DNA from 4 places in the Halalkalibacillus sediminis genome. Region 4 is predicted to be linked to each of the others. Evidence: riboswitches for the same ligand, from Rfam matches in the RefSeq annotation. Region 4 holds a riboswitch; each other region holds the start of a gene.
What was found. Region 4 has a riboswitch for cyclic di-GMP ahead of CEY16_RS08585 (anti-repressor SinI family protein). Riboswitches for the same ligand answer to the same signal wherever they lie in the genome.
Positions count from the first base shown of each region.

Region 1: linked by a shared signal. The riboswitch ahead of CEY16_RS05335 (response regulator transcription factor) and the one ahead of CEY16_RS08585 (anti-repressor SinI family protein) in region 4 are both predicted to bind cyclic di-GMP.
Region 2: linked by a shared signal. The riboswitch ahead of CEY16_RS11075 (DUF192 domain-containing protein) and the one ahead of CEY16_RS08585 (anti-repressor SinI family protein) in region 4 are both predicted to bind cyclic di-GMP.
Region 3: linked by a shared signal. The riboswitch ahead of CEY16_RS14820 (DUF2515 family protein) and the one ahead of CEY16_RS08585 (anti-repressor SinI family protein) in region 4 are both predicted to bind cyclic di-GMP.

Region 1 is NZ_PJNH01000001.1:1,005,502-1,009,975, forward strand. Features, by position in the region: gene CEY16_RS05325 (C40 family peptidase) at 1-506, opposite strand, end outside; gene CEY16_RS05330 (class I SAM-dependent methyltransferase) at 1,258-1,842, opposite strand; cyclic di-GMP riboswitch class I at 2,197-2,277, shown strand; gene CEY16_RS05335 (response regulator transcription factor) at 2,301-2,672, shown strand; gene CEY16_RS05340 (hypothetical protein) at 2,775-2,978, shown strand; gene CEY16_RS05345 (DUF1259 domain-containing protein) at 3,382-3,771, shown strand.
Region 2 is NZ_PJNH01000003.1:270,525-274,998, forward strand. Features, by position in the region: gene cpaB (Flp pilus assembly protein CpaB) at 1-110, opposite strand, end outside; gene CEY16_RS11055 (pilus assembly protein TadG-related protein) at 120-1,022, opposite strand; gene CEY16_RS11060 (TadE/TadG family type IV pilus assembly protein) at 1,038-1,427, opposite strand; gene CEY16_RS11065 (A24 family peptidase) at 1,428-1,943, opposite strand; gene CEY16_RS11070 (Flp family type IVb pilin) at 1,992-2,189, opposite strand; gene CEY16_RS11075 (DUF192 domain-containing protein) at 2,206-2,550, opposite strand; cyclic di-GMP riboswitch class I at 2,693-2,780, opposite strand; gene CEY16_RS11080 (hypothetical protein) at 3,190-4,474, shown strand, end outside.
Region 3 is NZ_PJNH01000006.1:7,459-11,932, reverse strand. Features, by position in the region: gene CEY16_RS14835 (calcium/sodium antiporter) at 1-327, opposite strand, end outside; gene CEY16_RS14830 (DMT family transporter) at 435-1,313, opposite strand; gene CEY16_RS14825 (small acid-soluble spore protein P) at 1,729-1,881, shown strand; cyclic di-GMP riboswitch class I at 2,175-2,264, shown strand; gene CEY16_RS14820 (DUF2515 family protein) at 2,413-4,474, shown strand, end outside.
Region 4 is NZ_PJNH01000002.1:491,409-495,882, forward strand. Features, by position in the region: gene CEY16_RS08570 (PucR family transcriptional regulator) at 1-511, opposite strand, end outside; gene CEY16_RS08575 (AI-2E family transporter) at 641-1,735, opposite strand; gene CEY16_RS08580 (IDEAL domain-containing protein) at 1,961-2,398, shown strand; gene CEY16_RS08585 (anti-repressor SinI family protein) at 2,497-2,640, opposite strand; cyclic di-GMP riboswitch class I at 2,659-2,742, opposite strand; gene CEY16_RS08590 (hypothetical protein) at 2,895-3,506, opposite strand; gene CEY16_RS08595 (APC family permease) at 3,837-4,474, shown strand, end outside.

The DNA.
Region 1 (4,474 bases), on a different contig from region 4:
TCCATCAAATGACGATCAGATTCCATAATTTTATTCACTGCAGCAGTACGGCTGATGAATTCACCAAAATTTTTGGAACCTAGTACAACTTCCATATAATTAATGCTTCCACCCTGCTTTTGGTAGGAAGATAAACGTTCTTTTAAAATATCTAGTCGAAGTTCAATACGTTTTTCAATAATATCAATTTCTTCTTGTAGCTCATCTATATCTTCTTGAGTGATATCAATCTTAGCTTCTGTCTCGTCTAGTTGTTCTTGGTTTTTTTCAGATGCTTCTCTTAGTTGTTCAATTTCTTGATTCAATTCTTCAAGCTCGATTAATAAATCTGCCATTTCACTTTCTGCTTCGGACAAATTGCTTTTGATCTCTTGGCGTTCATCAGCAATTTTGGACTTACGATCTTCAAGGTCATCAATAGTTTCTGCGTGAATAGAGGTACCAATCAGTGCTCCTCCAATAAGAATTGATAAAAAGGTTGCACTCGTCATTTTTTTAAGCTTCAATTCAATCCCTACCTTCACTATGTATCTAATAATCTATAAAATACTTTTAATTCAGCCTAATTGCAAGTCTACCATCAATAAGTTTCACAAAGGTTATCATAATATTACAATTACATTTCAAGAGGAGGTTTTTTGCGACGAATTTCGACAATTCGATCTCAAATTACCAAATAGTTCATTTATAATGTAATTACATGTCAGAAAACAAAAAAACTCAAAAGCACATTTGCTTTTGAGTTGGTAATTTAAATTTAATGGCGTCCCAGGAGCGATTCGAAAGCCTGACCTTTTAGGTCTAGCATTCAGGTTTGTGTAGTTGAGTCACATTCTTATAAACCACTTATACTTTTACTTACTCAAACGTTCACGGTTTTCTTTCCTGGTGAGTACGTTAAGAGCCCAGATTAGTATTAGTGATAGGTAAACGAAAACTTCAACTGCATGAAACCTTATTTGAAGTACATAATACAAAATTATGACTATCAAAAGATATATCAACAATTCTATTGTGTTTAAAGTGTAATCTCTCTTCTATTTGTTTGACATTTCTTTATGTCCTTCCTTTGACGCTGTTACCATTATTATACAATTAGAGAATTCAGTTTGCAAAACAACACGGATAGAATACTTCATATAAAAGTGTCTGTTTCTCCATAGACAAGCATAACAATAAATGAAAGTTTTAGATGCATAGAAGAGCTCTCCAATTAAGGAGAGCTCTTCTCATACTATGACTTTGTAAATATAACTACTATTTTAATTGCGCTTTGAAGAGCAATTCATTGTAAAACAGTCCTTTCGGAAATTTGTTAATGGATAACACATTAAATCCTGCTCTTTTGAAATAACCTAAGTAGGAATCCTCATGTTGAATGAACTCCCCTTTGTCGAGTTTTTTCATTACCCAATTTTTAAGACATTTTTTATTAAGTAAGCAAGGCTCTAAAACGATCACTTCACTGTTTTCATTTTTCAGCACCCGACGAAACTCGGTAATATAGTGATCAATCTTCTCAACTGGTATATGATGCAATACTGCCACAATCATAATGATGTCAACTGAATTATTAGGTAACGGAAGTTGATACCCATGTAATGGTTTGAATTGATATTGTGGATACTTCTTTCTGGAATAACCAATTCTATCTAGGTCCGTGTCTAATCCTATATAATTTATAGGGGAAACAAGTATACAGTTCGCACCCGTTCCTGACCCGAAGTCTAAAACAGTCTTTTGTTTAAAATCACAGTGTTTTTTAATTTGCTGGTGGATATACCTTTCATTGAACCAATTAGGTCTAATGACCAGGTCATAAATGTGAGGGGACAGCTGCATGGTCAATCTCCTTAAATATTTTAAAATATACACTCTTCTCTATCTTGAACTGACTTTTTATTTTTATTCCAGCATATTTAAGGAAAATAATGTTCATAATCTTTTAAGTCAAAGTTATCTTAATGAAAAAAAGAGTGCCTCCAATTAATGGCTTCTCTCTTTATATCATGATATTCAAACATTCATTTACCTTGATAGTTGTAATTAATTTATAACACCAATTTGTTCTTGATTTCTTCATTATTATTTAAATTGTAGTATTTAAACTACTGCTAATGTTCTACCAGAGCAATCTCGCTATGATATAATTAGTAAAAGCTGTACTTGCCAGGGGCCCTGCTCTTGGCTTTTTAAAAACTTAAAGGGCAAACCTTACGAAAGTAAGAGACGCAAAGCCACGGACCTAAGGACTTCTATGGTAGCCGGGCTGCAATCACTTGTCCCTTTCTTGATGGAAGGTGATTTCTATTTATACTGTTGTGTTGGTTGACGATTCATGGTTTATTCGCCAGTGGTTGAAACAAATCTTAGAACAAACGGATCGATATCAGGTCATTGCTGAATCCTCAAATGGCAGAGAGGCTCTTCCTATCTATAAAAAGCACCATCCGGATATAGTAATTATGGACCTCATTATGGATGATTTAGATGGATTTCAAACGTTGTCACTTATGAAAAGACTATTTCCAGATGCTAAAGTCATCATGTGTTCTTCTCTAGCCCAACCTCATATCATCCAGCGATGTTTGGATTTAGGAGCAAAAGACTTTATAGAAAAACCATACTTTGAAGACCTCACTCGAAAATTAGATAAAGTGTTGATCGACTAAGCCAGTAAAAATCTGGCTTTTATTTTTTGCTTTTTTAGTCATTCGCCCATACATCAAGAAATTAGGAACCTAAACTGACGTTAAAAACTCAGGAGGAATTTCATGCGTTTAGATCAAAGAGCAAAAGATTTATTGAGTGAAGCTAGTTTGTATGGATTACTAACAAAAAGGTATGAATATGTGGAACCTCAGAAACACATGAGCTATTACCAAAGACATTTTAATGCTGTAATGCGACTCGAACAATATTTGATGCAACAAGGCTATAACCCTGGTCACGAGATGTCATCTCATCATCAAATGTAGCTATCATGTGTGTTTATTAATTTTATAATTTTGAAGCTACTTACACAAAATATCCTTTGCTTACCTATTTGGACAGTTTCACGTTAACAAAGCTCAAGCCGGAGTTAAAACTTAAAAAAGTAAAGGATTGGATAGTATTTGAATATGTAAATTAATCGCCAGAGCTGAAGCTCTGGCGATTAATTTATCTTTACACTCCCCATTTTATAAACCACCTACTAGACTTCAAAGTTCGATGTTTTGGCAACATTCAAATGATTAACTTCTAATCTACATCGCATTATATCGTGATGTGCATTATTTAAATGATGACTATTTTTTCTCTATTTTATTGACGTTGAATGACCACCTATACAACATATTTCTCCCTACATACCTTGATAGTGTAAGGAGGTGAAAAATAATGTCATCAAGTTGTGATAGATTAGCTAGAATTATTGGTGGTACTCCTCAAGTTTCAGATGGAGTATGTGTTGTTTCTAGACTAAGAAACATAGAAGCATCAATCTTGAACAGAAGAACAAGATCTCCATTAGCTTTACCATTTGCATTATCATTTGAAAATTCAGTAGGTGGGCGAACACTTAACTTGGGTGAAACAGTAATTCTCCAAGAAGAAATTAATCCTTTTATTTCAGCTCTCCGGTGGAGAGGCATAATGGTTACAGCTCTCCATAACCATTGGCTATTTGATGAGCCAAGGTTAATGTATATACACTGGGAAAAAATTGATAATCCATTTGATTTTGCAAGAGATAGTTTTGATGCTGCAGTAGAAGCAGGTTTATTTTAGTATAGTCTTAGCTCTCATTTTGAGAGCTTTCTTTTTTTTAATAAGCAGTACCTTATTTCGTATTTATTTTCTCAGTCTTATATGTACTACAACTTCTGAAATAGAAGCCTGTATTGTGACCTTCTTTCTTCTTGTTCGTATGAAATTTGGGGCCATAACCGTTTCCTCCTTAAAAATTCGCTTAATTGAAGTTCAACAGCTTTCTATTCGGTTGTCCTGCGGCTTAACGTCCAACAATCGACAGCAAAAAAAAATCCGCCAAGTAACCGTTTAATTGGACGATGCCTTTAACGGTTGATATGACGGATTTTTAAAACGTTATTTTTTTAAGAGCGTCCCAGGAGCGATTCGAACGCCCGACCGACAGCTTAGAAGGCTGGTGTAACTTTCAGATTTGTTCAGACTAAGTTGAGTTTCTACCTATTATATATGCGGTTAGACAAACTCTACTTATTTTTGTTCAGACCACTTCAGGACAAATTGTGCTGAAATTCTGCCCCATTCCTGCCCCAACTTGTTGGAAAGAGAATATTACCGCTTGAATTTAAAATAGACCATCAAATATTGATAACTTCCAAGGGGTGTACTTGTGTACGGAACATGTTAAAGGTAAATCAACTCAATTCAAGTGCAGTCAAATAGCTGATATAACAGTGTTTTTAAAATAGGTACATCAATTCGAATAAAACAAATTCAACATGTG
Region 2 (4,474 bases), on a different contig from region 4:
ATTTCCTCTTCATCCGTTTCTGTTGCTTCGTTCTGTGTAGAATAGAAAAAAATAGCGGTCGTAATGAGTGCCATTAGGATCGCTACAAGAAATAATAATTTTGATTGCATATCTGTCACCTACTCCGTCAGTCTTACTGTAAATGCTCCACGTTCTACCGCTTCGTCTAATTCAAAACCTGTTCCCGTACGTTCTATGAAAGTTCCACGGATCGTATCATCATCGTGACTCATGGCTTCTGAAATATAAAAATAAGCAAACCCCGTAATTTCAACTTGTTGCATTTGATTCTGATCATGATTGTAAGGTTTATAAACAGGTATAAGAAGAATGCGTCTACAATCCCGTTCGTACATGTTTTCACAACTGTTTACCAACTCTTCCACAGAACTTCTCGTTTTACCTGCGATATTACCCGTCTGTGTATCAAGTACATCTCCCACAGTAAGTTCATAATCTGATCCCCATAGCAACGTCTGCTCATAAGTTTGAGCCCCTGGACCATCCAAAGCGAGGACCCCGAAGTTTCCTGTATCTGAATCGCCAGCATCGACTTTCAATGAGTATTCTTCTCCGTAATTAAGTTGAACGGATTCATCGATTCCCAAGGGTGCAGCTCCAATCGCTCTTCCCATCTTTCCTAAACTGGCAGTGGCTCGCGCCTCCACATCAATCGAATCGATACCGAATAATTTCATGAATACTGTGTTAACTGGTTTCTGTAGCTCCAATGTCACTTTTTCGTCCAAATTAATGATAATACCTGAGAACGAATCTAACTCTTCATGGTGACCCAGGGTTTCATCGACTATTTGCCTTACAGTCAGTTCATCGTCAGCTGTCAGTTCTTGCGCCCCCGACAACACACTTGCATTGGCGGTTTTTTGCAAATGTGTCTTTGTCATGTACAGCATGCCACCATCCACTACTAAGCCTGTCATCGCCAAGAGAGCTGTAAAAGAAAATGTGACGATCACCGCTGCGTGCCCTCTTTCATTTTTAAAGAAAGACTTGAAATTCATCACTTATACTCTCCTTCACTCTACTCGAATCGTTGAATCAGCAGTGAGCTGGACCGCACCGTCGAATATTTGTTTAGCAAAAGGGGTGAATGGTTCTACTGGGTAAGTCAAGGTGACCGTTACATACTCTCCTGACTTTCGGCTTGCATCATCTGGAGAAACCGACACTTCAAGCTTATCCGAATCACCCGTTTGAAAATTGTTGTGAGCAAATTCCACAATTTCACTGTCCTGATAACCGAAACCACCTAGACGAACGGTTTCTTGAGCAGTGAAGTGCAAACCAGTATAGGAATACATCATCCGTCCAACATCGAATACTCCTACTAAAATAATCATTAATAAAGGTATGATCAACGAAAACTCAACAATCGATTGTCCCTTCTGGTCACGGCGAAGCCTCATCTAAATCACCACTCCGCCAAAGAAAAACGAAACAACCGCTCCGCCAACGATCGCTACACCGTAGGGGAACGTTTTCTGAAACGATTGTTTCTCTGGAAGATCAAGATTCATTCCATATCTCATGTTGAATAGAGCACGAAAGAAAGATTTCATACGGTTGAAAAACCCACCTCTGAACAGCAAGATCGCTAAACCGATCACCGCTCCGATCAATGCCATATAAACCGCCGTAGCAAAAACAAAAGCCGGTCCTTTAATCGCACCGATCACCGCTAATAACTTCACATCTCCAGCACCCATTCCACCCATCAGATATGGAATCAATAGAATTCCGAAACCTAAAAGCAAACCTAGAAAAGCATTCATCAATCCTTCTAGACCAAAACTGATTGGATTAAGGAGGAGAGCCAAAACTAAAGCTGGTAGTAATACGTTATTGTAGATTTTTCGATTTTTCACGTCTGTCACGACACAGATAAGTAACACAATAAATAAGAGCAAATTAATCAACGTCATGGTTCTCCTCCTTTCCAAATCTATTTATTAATTAGGGGGTAAAAATTATTATCCTGTTGTAGAATCTGTTCCAGTTGGTGTTTCATCGAATTTAGCAATCACATCATTAAACGCATCAATAATTGCATCTCCAAACGTAATCAATACTGCTACAACTCCAACTGCTAAAACTCCTAAAATCAACGCGTACTCAGCCATACCTTGTCCATCTTCTTCTCTTAAAAAGTTCTCAAAAAATTGTTTCATAACTTTAATCTCTCCCTTAAAATATAATGTTTAGTTGGTGACCGATCGCCGTGTCCGTATCCACGATAGTTCCAGCAGTTACTTCGATCACTGATTCAGCATCTTTTCGTCGCTTCCCGATTTTATTCGGCAATAGCCCAATGTCTAAGGCAACCACTTCTTGTGATTTGTTAATGTAAATGACGTCAATGGGATACCGCATGAAATAGGAATGCACCGACTGGCAGGGTTTAATGTGTAAACCGTTCCCTGATGGTAATTCTTTTGTATACATGAGCCCTTTCAACCTCTTGAAAAAGGTGTAGGCTTGTTGGACATTGTCACCAACAACTTGATTGTTACTCAGGTTAACGATTTTCACGTAAGAATTTCACCTCCTGGATATAAAAATAACCCCGCCATTACCGATAGGCGGGGTTATTGTCTATGAAAAGTCCACGAAATACACTTCCACTGGCTCTTAGATGGGAGGTTTTCGCTTTGTTTGCATAGATCCCTGTTCCTTCGGTAACTGGCTGGCATTGTGCGTGATGCACAGAAGCCCCTGTAGCTTTGCGTCACTGGTTTTCACCAGTTTTGCCATTATCGAGATGCAGCAACTATTCAGTTTGCTTGACTAAATCTTATTGCTAGAATAAACCATTACTACCATACTAGGAATCGGTCAAACTTACCAATTATTTATATCTTTAGATATACAAACATCCATATATCTACAAGTCCTAGTTTAATAGTAGGATTAAATTGATTAACAGGTAAACTTTTCTTCTGATTAATTGAAAAAAATGGAAACTATATAGTTTTATAAGATTACTTTTTTAATATTCGAAAAAAAATCATATTTTTTGAGGTTTTTTTTGAAAATAGTTCAATTGAATGTGATTTTTGCAAAAATCACAGCTTAAGGACATTCAATTGAACTATAACAATGGATATTCTAAACCATTGGAGTTGAATCATTCGTTTGATAGGATGGTAGTGGATATAAGGAGGGGATCAGATGAAAAGGTTACAGTTTCATACTTACACTGGGTTTGTACTCATTTATATCCTCCTTCTTTTTATAGATTCTGAGATATTGTTATTTACCCAAGGCGTCGTCGGGATGCTTGCCCTGCTAATTTCGTTTAAAGGGGCTACTAGAACATACCAAATGATTGGAATCATTTTTACGATCATCTCATTCCTTCTGTTTTTTATATTCGAATTGGAGTATGCAGAGCTGGTTTACTATTTCACTTCGATGGGTCTATTGTTGTCACTTTTATACTTGATTCCTTTCATCAATCACTTCATGATTGTCGGAAAGTACGACCAATCCATGTATGATGTACTTAAATCTAATACACCAAACTTAGGAAAGTTTTACGTCAAATCCTACTTAACGAGTTATGTCCTGACGATCTTCATCTTTCTATCGACAATACCTTTAGTTTATCGATTTATTCAAGCCAAAACAGCTATCTTCAATGACAAAATCACCCATCAATTCGCTACTAGAGGTATTTTAAGACCTTTTGCTGCAGCGAATGTTTGGAGTCCTATCGAAGTATATATCGCTTTAGTAGTTGCAATTACAGGAGCATCCTATTTACATCTGTTACCGATTCTATTTGTCTTTTCTCTTATAATGGTCCTATCTGAATTAGCATTGGGATACTTTAAATATCGAAAGCATGAACTCACTTCTGAAAGTTCGAGTACAAGTCAGGCCTCAGAAAACATGAGAAAGCTGTCACATTTAGGAGCTTTTCTGATCTTCTTCATTGGTACCGCTTCTGCAGTTCATTTCATAATTGGGCTCGAATTTTTTGAAGCGATTGTTCTAATCATTGTCCCTTACACGATCTTTTGGTCGATTATGATCAATAAGCTTCGTACATTCATCCGTTACAACCAGGAAGTGTGGGGAGATCACATTTGGACGATGCAGAATTTCGTCATGTTATTGGTTCCAGTTGGGGTTTTTAACGAAATCGTGGAGGTTACCGGGATCTTTGAAGGTGTCTTCGATTCAATTGCTTGGATGGAGGAATCTCCATTAATCCTGTTGATCGTCTTGATGTTCAGCTCAATGATTCTAGCGTTTTTCGGTTTTCACCCTTTGGTGACATTGAGTCTTCAAGGAATTTTCGTCACCCCTTTTCTAGATACGATCAATCCGCTTAGTGTTTCGGTGGTGATGATTATTTCGGTCGTAGCAAATGATATGACTGGAACATTCAATGTGCCAATTACGATGCTTAACCAATACTTTAAACGTAATCCGTATCAGCTGACAGCTT
Region 3 (4,474 bases), on a different contig from region 4:
AGCCAGCAATGTAAATGGTATTTCTTTTTTGGTTGTTTCTTTCTCAACTATTAATGGATATAGAAACGCTGCAATACCCACTACTAGAGTGATATTAAAGATATTACTTCCAACTACATTCCCCAGTGAAACTTCAGAATTTCCCTGTAATGCTGCAATGATACTAACGGTTGCCTCAGGAGAGCTTGTTCCCAAAGCTACAATCGTTAACCCTATCAAAATTGGCGGGACACGGAGTAGCCTAGCAATGTTGGAGGATCCATCGACGAAAAGATCAGCCCCTTTAATTAAAAGACCGAAGCCGACTATTAATAGTAAGTAAGCCATAGTTGCTCTTCAAACTCCTTTTTAATATTAATTAATTTACATATACCCTGTTTTTTTGCATTTGAAAAGTAGGAGGGAAAGCAACTGGAAGGCTATTTGGTCAAAACTTATTTAGAACGAACAGGCTTCCTCACACTAAGCACAACTACCGTCATCAGGATAAGCGCCATTCCAAGAAGTTGAATGAGGGTCAAATGATCTCCAATAAGCAGAAAGCCAAACAAAGCAGCTGTTACCGGCTCGATCATGGCGACCATTGAAGCGGTGGTTGGGGCGATATACCGTATGCCAACCACGTACAACATAAACGAAATTCCAGCCCCAAGGATCCCCAATAAAAAAAACCAGCCTACGTCGTTTGATACTGCGACACTAGCAACTTCATCAATGTCCGCAATAATAAAAAGGACGAGACAAAATGAAAAGAATGCGATGGTTAAGATGGTTTGTGGCCTTCCGATCGAAGAGGCGTTTTTAAAACCGAATATAAATAACGCATAAGACAGACCAGCAGCAAGCCCGAAAATCACTCCTAGAAAACCGACTGATAATGATCCAGTATTGTAGGCCCCTGTAAGCATGATAATCCCCATAAGTACAACGAAGATGCATCCCCATTTAAACCAAGTCGAGCGTTCGATTCCTGATACAAAAGAGATGACAAGGACGAACACTGGTGCTGTGCACATCAAAGTTACAGCAACCGCCACGCTTGAGGCTTGAATAGCAAGGAAATAAAAAGTGAAATTCCCAGCGACACCAACACCAGCTAATAAGGCCCATACATATAAACGAGTAGAGGTGGTCCAGTTTTGTTTGAATCGTAAAAGAAACCATATGAAAAAACATACAAAGCCAACAACCCCTCGATAAAGGGAAATGACAATGGGATCCCAGCCCTTGTTCATTAAAATGTCCGCAATTCCTCCACTAACGCCCCAACAAATAGCTGCAAGAATAACCAAGCTTACACCTACTGATCTCAACCTATGCATGCCTCCTAAAAATAGGTGATGGTGCAGATCAAGCCCCTCTACTAGTAACTGAAACGGGCTTAATAATGGAAGCTCAAGACCAAAATCATCTTTTTTACATTCCTAATCAAACATATGTTTTTTTAGAAGGCATTAATGTTAATTCTTTTGTCTTTTCGAATATTAAACGAAATCCTCAGATTGAATATGGTTTGTCTATAAATTATTTATTTTGTAAGAAGCCTTACCTCAACTCTTTAATAAGTAAACAGAGAATTCAAAAACCCCATCTTTATGAGCCAAAGTAAGTTGATAAGATATACAATACATGGATTAGGTAAGTGCGGTTAAGATTTAGCTTTTCAAAGTATGAATTTCTTTCTCTTGTCAAAAGATATCTGTAAATCAGCGAAGGAGGAGATAGAAAATGAGCGGACGACCTAAAGGGCCAAAACAACAGGAAGAACCAAATTTACCAAAGAGTCCAAAACAGCCATACGGCAAACCGCTGCAAGGCTCGCACAAAGTAAAACAGCGAAATCATTCTCAGCAAAAACAGAAATCGGATCATGATATGTAGAGTTTTGAGAAAAAAAAGAGACTGATCCAAATTAAAAGCCTTAGACTGTATTATACAAACCCCGTACCACTTTAATGGTAATACGGGGTTTGTATTTAAGGCAGTTAATACGGAAAGGGTGGTCATATGATCCAAAATATAACTTGGGCTCTTGTAGACCTTTCCCCACGATAATTGAAGAATTATGCATAAAAATGTCAAAATGTAGGTTGACTTTAGTCACAAAGTTATATAACATTTGGGTGTAATTCGTTTTATAGGAATTATTTTCTAGGTTTTTATAACCACAATTTTATATGTATGGGCAAACTCGTTGAAAGGCGGGGACGCAAAGCCTCAGGTCTAAAGCAAGACAAAGGTGCTACGACGGCTGGGTTGCAAAAAAAGTAAGATAAGTGTGCATTCCAAACCGCAAGTTTAATTTGGTATGCACATTTTTTGTGCGGTCAACTAAGGCTTTCCCCTTTCAACGTCACAGCCCCCACCACGAAGTTACAACTTGTCAGTAATTTATATAGGGGGAAAGCTTTTATGCTGAAAAAAGCTTATAGAAAGACGAGAAGAGTATTAATTAGCTTGATTGTTATTTTGCTTGTGTTTACTAGCACACCAATTTATCCGCAAAATGCTACTAACAATCTTAATGCTGAAAAAGGGGAGCTGAATCCGGCTGATTTGATGAATCCTGGAGGAATTATGGATTTCATGCCGGAAATCGGACAAGATCCAGCACCTTTACCACAACCAACACAGAATATTGGACCTACACTACCACCTGCGATGCAAGGGGATATGACTCCAACCGTCGCTCCTAATCACCGAGAAAGTAACCCTACCTCAGAAGATATCCCAACCCAGAAATTCGAAAACCCTGTCAACTTAGCAACAGGAAAACTAGACTTACAAGCTACTGATCTAGAACTTTCAGGAATCGGAGCAGACTATATTTTCGAACGTTCATACATGAAAGATTTAGATGAAGAAACTGCTTTGGGCTTAGGATGGATGCCTAATATTGAATCTGAATTAAGACTTTACGCTGAATTTCACATAGCTGAAACACGCCCTGACGGAAGTGTGCATTCATATAACTTTGTTATGGATGGTGAAGAAGCGGCGGTCACAAGCTATGATGATGACCCGTTAATCAACTATAAACTTCACAAAGGTTATTATGAAGAATTAGAAGACGGAACTAAGCTCACACGTATTAGTAAAGATGATGATCAATATGTTGTGACAAAGAAAGACGGATCAAAGGTTACATATAATGGCTACTACGCTCCATGGCGCGATCCGAACAGTCCAAATTATGAGCCGCCAGAAGACCATGAGTACGATTTCGATCCTAGAAAAGGTAAAATGATTCGTCAGGAAGATCGCTATGGAAATGCATTTGAGTATGACTATACGAAAACTGGTAAGCTAAAACAAATTACTGATACAACAGGACGTACTATCACATTTAATTGGAATGGAAAATTAATAGATTCGATCGAGGACCCATTCGGTAGAACCGTTCAATTCAAATATGATAATCAAAATCGTTTAGAAAAAATTACTCGTGCTGACGGATCCACTTTAGCATACACTTATGATTCGAATAACCACGTCACTTCTATTACAAAAGACGGTGAAACTACTAACTTTAGTTACAATTCAAACGAGCAAATTACAAGTGTTGAAATGTATGGAGATGTCTACTATCGCATGTCTTACACTAACAACACGACGACAGTTACCGACATTGATAATAATAAATGGACCTATGAGCACAATGATGGTCAAATCACACGTACAGAAAATCCGTTAGGGGAAGTTACTACAAATACCTATGATGACGACAATAATGTAAAAAGTATTACATCACCTCAGGGAACGATTTCTTACGCTTACGATGACCACGGCAACCGTACGAAGAAAGTTAATTTAGCTGGCGGTGTGACGGAAACCAAATACCATGATCAATGGGAGCAGCCAACTAAAATTATTGATCCTTTAAAAGGTGTTACGAAATTTGAGTACGATGAACAAGGGAATTTAGAAAAACGTATTGACCCAGAAGGCGTATACGTTGAGTTCGAGTACGATGAACGTGGTCAAATGACTCATATGACAGATGTTAAAGGCAATACAACGGAAATGGTCTATAACGACCAGGGATTTGTGGAAGAAGTCATAGACCCTCACGGCAAAAAAACGTTGTACGAACACGATGATTTAGGTCGAATTACAAAAGAAACACTGCCAAATGGCTCGACAACTAATTATTCATATGACGCAAGAGGCAATGTCTTAACTGAAGATAAAGGAAATGGCGTTGTTACTTCGTACACGTACGATTACCAAGGTCGCATTAAAACAATCAAAGACCCAATTAACCGTACCACTACCTATGATTATGACGGTAAAGGTCAAGTTGAAAAAATCACTGACGCTGCAGGCGTGACCCGTTACACATACAATAAACTTGGTCATATTAAAACGATCGAAAACCCACAAGGGGAAATCACAACTTTTACAAGGGATGTCTTGGGTCGCCCGACTCATATTGATCGTTCAACTGAGACAGCGGACTATCTTTATGAAGAAT
Region 4 (4,474 bases):
AGTGGAATAAATCTGGAGCTCGTTTAATATCTGTTTGAATATCAGTGACGAATATCCTTAGTTTCATATCAAGATCATCGCTCATCAAATCGATGATTTCTTGAAAATTCACTACATCTTGCTCACTATGAATCTCTTCAAATATGCAAACATGATTAACTTCATTCCATAAGAAGAGAAGGTTTTTACCCAGCATGGTTTCGACCGATTCCCGGAATAATTCCTGATTGATAGAGGAGGTTTCCATTTGGATGTGGACGAAGCGATACAGGTCAATTTCGTGTGGCACTTCTTTGGAGTAATTATTCAAATAGGATAGCCATTTGGTTTCTTTACTCGTATGTATGGGTTCTGAATTTATTGCATCTAATAACTCACGTTGGTCTTCATTCACCTCATTTGAAGGGATAAAATATACTTTCCCTTGGTGATGAATTGCAACATCTTCGCCTAAAGTTGAAGGTTGTTGTGAAATTGAAGGGAAGATTTGCTTTAGCTTTAGTAAGTCCATTGTAGGCCTCCTCATGTTAATGGCCGATTTGAAAGTTATGGATATTATATCATTTTCAAGTTACTACGTTTAGTATAAAACAAAAGCTTGGGTAGTCTGCTGATTAGCAGGTCCCAAGCTTTTTTCGTGTTAAGCATTTTCTTCAAATGCTTTACGATTTCTAAGTTTGATGATGCGGTAGATGTGACTGACAATCACTTTACCCACCGCATAGGCGGGAACAGCAATGATCATGTACACAATACCACCGAATTTAGCTGCGAACAGTAATAAGAAAATAATTGTGATCGGATGAATCTGTAATTTTTTCCCCATAACTTGCGGAGAAATTAAATTACTTTCAAGTTGTTGTACGATTACAACGATGATAATAACCAACAATGCTTGGAAAGGCGATTGTAATACCCCGACAATGACCGCTGGGAACGTTCCGATCCAAGGGCCAATAAATGGGATGAAGTTCGTGAACAATGCCACGAGCGCGAGTATCAATGCATATCGAAGATCGATGATCATAAAGCCAATGTATACAAGAACCCCGACACATAAACTTACAATAATTTGTCCCTGGATGTATGAACTGAGTGCATCATCCATTTCATCTAAAATATCCCCGACTTCCGTGCGGTATTTTTTCGGCAAAAACCCAAGAATTCTTTTTGGTAATCTCTCGCCATCTTTCAGCAAATAAAACAACACGAAAGGTACAACCACCATGATAATCAAAATGCTGGCTATCACACCTATGTAAGTTGTTAGGTTTGAAGCGATAGTTGTCAAGAATTCAGTAACTTGCCCTTCTAAATTACTTAAGTATGATTCTATTTCTGCTTGCGAAGGCGCGATTCGGGAGAACCATTCGCTATTCTGAATAGCAATTAAATACTGGTTAGCACTTTCAATCAAGTCAGGCACACTATTAACTAAGTTATCGAACTGACGTTGTAACTCAGGTGCAATCAGTGTGATTAATAATGTTATCAAGCCTATTCCCGATAGAAAAACAATAAGAATCGCCACAGGGCGCGGCATTTTTCTATCTAGTAAGTCGACGATTGGCCGAATTAGATAATACAAAATCCCTGCAATGATCAAAGGTGTAAATATTGTTTGAAATAATACGAAGATCGGTTCGAATATAAACTGGACCTTTGTTGATAAGAAAATGATCAACATGATGATTATTATTGCGTAGCCTATTCTGAACCATTTGGTATTTGGCACCAATTCCACCAACTCTCTATATCTTTTCTATTATTGTAATATACGACCTCTGCAATGTCTAAGATAGTAGGGAAAATTCTTCTAATAGATTGCTAATATCAGTTTTACCATTAGGTTAAATAATAAACTATAAATTTCCAGATACATTTCACTTTAATTTTTGAGCAGAATAGTGCATAATAATATTTAATAAACAGAATTTTCAAACTATATGGGGTGGTGAGTGTGCAAACAGTAAAATTCTTGAAACCGTACTACGTGAAAAAGGATGAGCGTTTCGTAAGAGTCGTTTTAGCTTTCCAGTATTTCTCTATTGAAATGGATGATCGAGTGTATCAGTTCATACCACTCGATGCTCGAGAAATTGTCATTGATCGAACGAACCGCAGTATCGTTAATTTACATGATTTATTCGTTTTCCAAAAAGGAGTCCGGTATATCAAGTTGCCACTCCAAGAATTGATGAAGTTTGAAGCGTTTGAAGATCAGATGCAACAGATTATTGAGGAATTCTTAGATGAGGATTTAGCTGTATCAAAATTAGAAGCAGAGTTAGTTTGTGGTGAATTAGAGCTTGCAAATGTGCATCGATTGATAGATCAGGCATTATCTGTAGGTGATGAGAAGTCTTTTATTGAACTGACTGGCATGCTTCAAAAATAAGTTCCATGAAAAAATCGCGGCGTATGTTTTTATCTGCCGCGATTTTTACATTTTTTTTATCTCTTTCAAGTAAATCATGTAGCCCCTAACTCCTTACTTCAGATTCTCGGTCTTTCTTTCTGTAAAAACTGTTTTACTTCTCTCTTACTAAGGCCCATCTCTCTAGCTTCTTTCATTAATTGGACCCACTCACGATCTAAACCCTTAGAAGAATAATTGCTTTGAGCTGATACACCTCTCATGTTCTCCTCCTCGACTTCTAAGGCAGCTGTGCTGTCATAGGAGGCTCCCGTAGACCACTCGCTTTGCGCCCCAACTTTTCAGTAGGTTTGCCTTTATCTATCGTATTTTCCCCTTGGTTATATTGTAATAGATTACCACAAAAAAACTAGTCCTATTTTATCAAAAAATTTCGATAATTTATGATGGATAATCTCTTTAATTACATTAAAATTGTCGATTAACGTTGGACAATAGCGAAGAACTACTACTTGGGTCAGTATTCTTCTGATGGAGTTTGGAGCCACTGATTCACCTCTTGGACAAATGCATCTTTTATTTCCTTTTTGGTGGAGTTATATGTTAATTGCAGGTCACTTATGATTTCTTTGGAATCATCATTACCTTCAAGTTCTAATTCCAGCTCTGATAATAATTCGTGGAAAGTGACATCAGCTTCGTCTTCCAAGTCTGCGGCTTGACGTTCATATTTCAGTAAAAGTAAGCCACGTTTGATCAAATTATTTTCGTTTTCATACTCTTCAGCTGCTTCATTTTTCAGCTGTTGGATTTCTTCCATAATTTCTTCTTCGAGAGATATGAATCTTTTTTCGTATTCTTCAGGGATCTCTTCTTGGAATGAATCATCTAACTTTTCAGGTGCGCTTATCGTCCAACTTTCATCATTAACCATTATTGAATTACTTTTTTCTTCGCTGGATGGCAACGAATTTTCCTTTTCAGGAGTATCAAGAGGGAGAGGGTCTGCTATAGAATCCTTACTGATTGATGTCTCGAAACTGTTTTCCCATCTTTCATAAAAGTCCAATCCATTGGTAAACAATACGTATGTAATGAATAAAAAAAGAATCAGTAGTACTTTGCGCATCTTGTTTCACACTTTCTATTGGTGTTTGGGTGTAAATGAAGTCCTATTCTCAATATTGTCTCTGAGCACAGATTCTATACGTATTGTTTGCTTGAATTTGCTTAAAATCGGACTTTTAGGGTTCCCTCATTAATTCGTGGGATAAATAGTCGCTATTTACTGCCGAATGTTCGCTATAAAGAGTAGATTTGATTTTTTTATATAGAAGTTGACAGTGGTAGAATGGGGTTTGTCTCTAAAAGGTGATTATTCTGCGACACTTTAGGGAATTATATCTAAAACTTAAAACAAAAAGGGGTTTTAAAATTGAGTGGTAGGACAACAGATCAAATGCAAAGAAAGAAGCTAAGTAAGACACTTAAACCGCATTGGGTATGGGCTATCGCACTTGGTTCTTCAATCGGGTGGGGTTCATTCGTACTACCTGCTGATTGGATGAATCAAGCCGGGCCAATGGGTGTTATTTTAGGTTTAAGTATCGGTGCCGTATTAATGGCGATCATTGCGATCAGTTACGGTGTCCTGATTAAAAACTATCCAGTCTCTGGTGGTGAATTTGCTTATGCTTTCTTAAGTTTGAACCGTGTCCATGCATATATTAGTGGTTGGTTCTTGACGCTTGGGTACATATGTATTGTAGCGTTGAATGCCACAGCTTTCGCATTGATGTTGAAATTCTTGCTTCCTGATTTCATACAACAGATGAAAATGTATGAAGTAGCAGGGTGGGACGTTTATTTCACTGAAGTTATCATTGTAGTTTTATTAGTGTCAGTATTTACGATATTGAATATCCGCGGCTCTGGATTATCAGGTCGCTTGCAATTTATTTTCTGTTTGATTTTAATTGGAGGAGTATTCACTCTTACTGGTTGGATGGCTTCTGATACAGCAACGTCTTTCAGTAATTTGCAGCCAGCTTTCAACCCAGAAGTGACACCTCTTGCTGCGATATTAACTATTGTTGC